Regions from separate parts of the Alkalihalophilus lindianensis genome, predicted to be linked through region 1. Evidence: riboswitches for the same ligand, from Rfam matches in the RefSeq annotation. Region 1 holds a riboswitch; the other holds the start of a gene.
The links. Region 1 has a riboswitch for cyclic di-GMP ahead of RYX56_RS06290 (hypothetical protein). Riboswitches for the same ligand answer to the same signal wherever they lie in the genome.

Region 1 (2,209 bases):
GAATTTTAACTAGTGAGATAAATATGTACACTTGTTTTTGTGGGATTTAAGCTTATCTCGGTGGGAAGTAAAATCCTTATTATTATTTTCGTAATAACTTCCATAATTCTTCATGAGCTTCATAAATTAAATCCTTGAATTTTGATTCGCTCACTTTCAGCCGTTTAGCACAGATTTCAAATGTGGGGACATTTGGTTCTACATAGCCATTAATCTTATCAATCTCTACTTTGCTGACTTCTTCGTATGCTGACTTTTGAAGTGGAGATAAATAATTCAAAGCATTCATACGTTCTAAACTTTCAATCGTTTCTCCCACTTCATCTAGAAATTCTTCTAATTCATCATCGTTTAGGTGTTGGTCATAAAATTTATCCAACAGAATCACCTCCAGTTCTATTAATTAGATGTTTTTTAACAAAACCCTTCTAAAACATTAATTTAATTTGCATAAGAGTCAAGTAAATTGATAAATTTGATTATTAAGTGGAAGAAATTAATTTCATATTTCTTTCCTCTGTACTTAAGTAACGGGATTAAAACTTGCCATAAATCAGATATTTGTCTTATTTTGTCGAATCTATTGATACATTTGAACTATACCTTATAATTAAAAAGTAATACAAGATACCTATATTTTAATATGTTTTCTGATGATGGCAAACCTTTCGAAAGATAGGGACGCAAAGCTACGGACCTAAAGCAATTGCTAAGGTAGCCGAGTTACCGGACAAGATAGATTTGTGCTAGTAGTCTACCTTTTTTCTGGTAGGCTTTTTATAATTCTCACCCTTAATAGGAGTGAAGAAAGTGAGATTTTTGATGGGAGTAGATTGAATTATCGGCACTGTAACGAATTTCTTCAAAGAAAAAATGGGGGTGCAATAAAAAATAACCATTAAAAAAAACGTAGGAAAAACTTTTGGTTTATTAATTTTAAGGATTTTATATTGGAGGTTTCTATGAAGAAAGTAATTTTTTTAGTCCTGCCTTTGGCATTTATAACAATTGCGATTTGGTCAACGTTGATTTCGCAGCTCATGGATAATAATGAGATAGTGACTTATGATGGTCTTAATGTAGTGAAAGATGCAAATATGGCCTTTTCGAATACAGTTAAAGAAAGCAAACGAGATAAATATGCAGGTGAAGAGGGATATCAAAAAGCTGTAAAGAATCGGGTGATAACAACTGAGTATTTAATTGGAAATTGGGAGGGTAATGGAGAAATATCAAATGATAAAGCTGAAATAAACTTTTCCATGAATGAGCTTAGTATCAAAATTGAGGGAGAACCGGTTATGACTACAAGTTATACGTTATCAGAAGAATATAATCTTCAATTTCTTGACTTAATAGGGGAGTATGGTAGGACCTCCGTAAAAATAGAGTACATAGACGATAATGCGATTAAACTATATTTTCCTAATACATCAGATAATCTAAGTTTAGTGAGGGCAGATTTTACTGAATCTTATGATGAAAATGTAACTAATAATAACGTGGAAAATAAAACAGTCGAGACAGTTGTTGAAGTAATCCCGGATTCTTCTTTACAATATAATGTCTTAAATCATATCGATTCAAAAAATAAGGAAATAACCATATAAAAACTTTTACAATTAGAAAATATTAAAATAAATTACGGGGTTAAAAGCTTATCTGGTATAGAGAATGCCTTTAATTTAAAATCTTTCACAATAGACTACTCAGACTTAAGTTATGATCACACAGTAACTTTAGACTTATCTCCATTATCGCAAATTGAATCATTGAAAAATATTCGGGTATCTACTTATGTTAACCAAGTGTTTGTTAGAGAACTGAGTAAATTAAAGCAAATAGAATATATTGTATTTTATAACATGAATTTTGAAACTCTAGAAGATGTTGAGTACTTACTAAACAGTGATAATTTCCCATCTTTAAAAGAAATTGAACTAACAAATACTAATGTAGAGCCAGAAGGTATTAGGTATTTGAATGAAATAAGCTCTAATGTTCAGGTGGAAATGGGGTATTAAGTAAAGTAACCCAGTTATATAATTTTTTTATTCTAATTTTGAGAATAGTATACATTAATTTCTGTTAGTTTGAGTAAACACCGAATGTTTTAAGTCTTGATTTAGAATTAAGTGTGTTGCACTTTTCGCACAGTAGATAATTCTGCGTTTCAGTATCATCATTCTATCAAAACAAATATGGTACG
Region 2 (2,209 bases), on a different contig from region 1:
AGACATTTTGCCAACCAAGCACTAAGCCTAGCAATGCAAACAATTTAATATCTCCACCACCCATACCACCTTTACTGACTATTGCAATAAGCAGCAGTAAGCCAAAGCCAACTCCCGCACCAATTAATGCATCCCACCAAGGAGCAAGCGGTGCAATCGTTAAACGAAGCAAAATATATAATGGGGCAAAGAACAGCAAAATTTTATTTGGAATCAGCATATAGCGTATATCGCTAACAAAAATAATGGCAAGAAGTGAGATAAGAAGGAAGGCAACAACCAGTTCATATGACCAGCCGACAACGAGATAAGCTAGTACAAACGCAATCCCGGTCATAAGCTCGATAAACGGATAGAGAGGCGAAATCCTCGTCCCGCAGCCCCGACATTTCCCCTTTTGAAAGAGGAAAGAGAAAACAGGAATTAACTCTCTCGTCGCTAAATCACGATCACAGGTCGTACAATGCGAGCGGGGTGCAACAATTGATTCCCCCACCGGCACACGTAAGCCAACCACATTAAAAAAAGACCCAAAAGTCAAGCCGAACACAAATAAATAGATCATAAACAACCAATCAATCATAACGGCCTCCTAGGGGGTAGTGGTATTTATGTAGTGAAAAAGCCTATCGGGTGGGATAGGCTTTGCAGTATTTTGTTATTAATTAGATGGCTCGTAACAAGCGCCACGACCTTCATTTGATAAATCTGTTGCATTGATTGGTTCGGCATTTCCATCACTATCATATCCTACATCACATTTACCGTCTTCAAAACTTAAGCTAATTTTGGGAACTGTTTCATCAAAGCTAACTGTATAATCCACTGCACCGTTTCCCCAAGGATTTGTAATGTCCTCATGATACTCAGAAATTCCTGAACCATTTAAAACTGGAGTAGCAGTTTCCCCACCACTTGCCGCATACAACCTCGCCGCACTCAACACTTGCTGGGCATTGGAAATCGCAGCATCTTTCTTACTGTTTTCAATAATTCCGCCGATACTCGGTACAGCGATTGCTGCGATAATTCCTAGGATGACGACAACGGCTAGTAGCTCAACTAATGTTAAACCCTTTTCATTTTTCGTGTGTTTAAACCATTTTCTCATTTGTTTGTTCCTCCGTTTGAATGTAACTTTCCTTTTTCCGTGACAAAGAGTGACTTTAAAACTACTAAAAAACCAATCTTGCATGCGTACATTACAAAATCGGCCGGTTGCACTAGTTGCTCCAAACTACCCAAGTGCCCATGTAAAGATAGTTGTTCATAGCTTTCCATATTCGATTACGCATAAAAGTAATGCCTAATTAACTAGTCTATTGGTTCTACTGAAAGTTTACTGGTAAAGCTTTCATTTGTCTAGCAAAATTTACTAACCTACCGCATCAAAAATTTCAAACATCGGAATGGCAATTGCCGCGACAATGATACCGACTACGAACGCAAGTATCACGATCATTAGCGGCTCAATTAATGACTTTATTTGGTCGGTTCCAGCCTCAACTTCTGACTCATAAAAGTCCGCCACCTTATCAAGCATCGTATCAAGCGACCCTGTTTTTTCCCCGACGGCAATCATTTGTGTCACTAAAGGAGGGAATACCCAATGCTTATGCATCGGTGCGGCAATTGATTCACCCCGTTCAAGGGAATTTCGTGACTCTTTAATGACGCGTGCAATCACTTCATTTCCTACAATACGTTCGACAATCGAGACGGCTTGCAAGACCGGAACAGAACTAGCGAATAAAGAACTTAACGTCCGCGTCATTCTAGCTAGGGCAGCTTTTTGCAAGAGCTTCCCGAAAATCGGCACTCGTAAAATAAAGAGATCTCGATAGTAACGCAACTCTGCTCGTTCATTTACCATTCGTAGAAAGACGCTAAACAGGATAACGACGAACGGAAGCATCCACCATATTCGACTAAAGAACTCCCCCGCTTGTAAGACGAATAATGTAATCAGAGGCAACTCCGAATCAAAGCTAGTAAACATATCTGCAAATGTCGGCACCACATAAGATAGTAAGAAAATGACGATGATGATGGCCACAAAGCCAACAACGAGTGGATATGACATGGCTGACATCACTTTTTGCTTTGTTTTATGCTGCTTCTCATAATAGCTTGCGAGCCTTTCTAGAATGTCATCAAGATTCCCGCCAAGCTCTCCTGCTTTTGCCATATTGACGAAAAGGGGTGGGAA

Region 2: linked by a shared signal. The riboswitch ahead of RYX56_RS10980 (prepilin-type N-terminal cleavage/methylation domain-containing protein) and the one ahead of RYX56_RS06290 (hypothetical protein) in region 1 are both predicted to bind cyclic di-GMP.

What each region holds. Positions count from the first base shown of each region.
Region 1 is NZ_JAWJBA010000001.1:1,131,347-1,133,555, reverse strand. Features, by position in the region: gene RYX56_RS06295 (hypothetical protein) at 83-379, opposite strand; cyclic di-GMP riboswitch class I at 649-731, shown strand; gene RYX56_RS06290 (hypothetical protein) at 963-1,610, shown strand.
Region 2 is NZ_JAWJBA010000003.1:183,357-185,565, reverse strand. Features, by position in the region: gene RYX56_RS10985 (prepilin peptidase) at 1-583, opposite strand, end outside; gene RYX56_RS10980 (prepilin-type N-terminal cleavage/methylation domain-containing protein) at 662-1,111, opposite strand; cyclic di-GMP riboswitch class II at 1,204-1,287, opposite strand; gene RYX56_RS10975 (type II secretion system F family protein) at 1,376-2,209, opposite strand, start outside.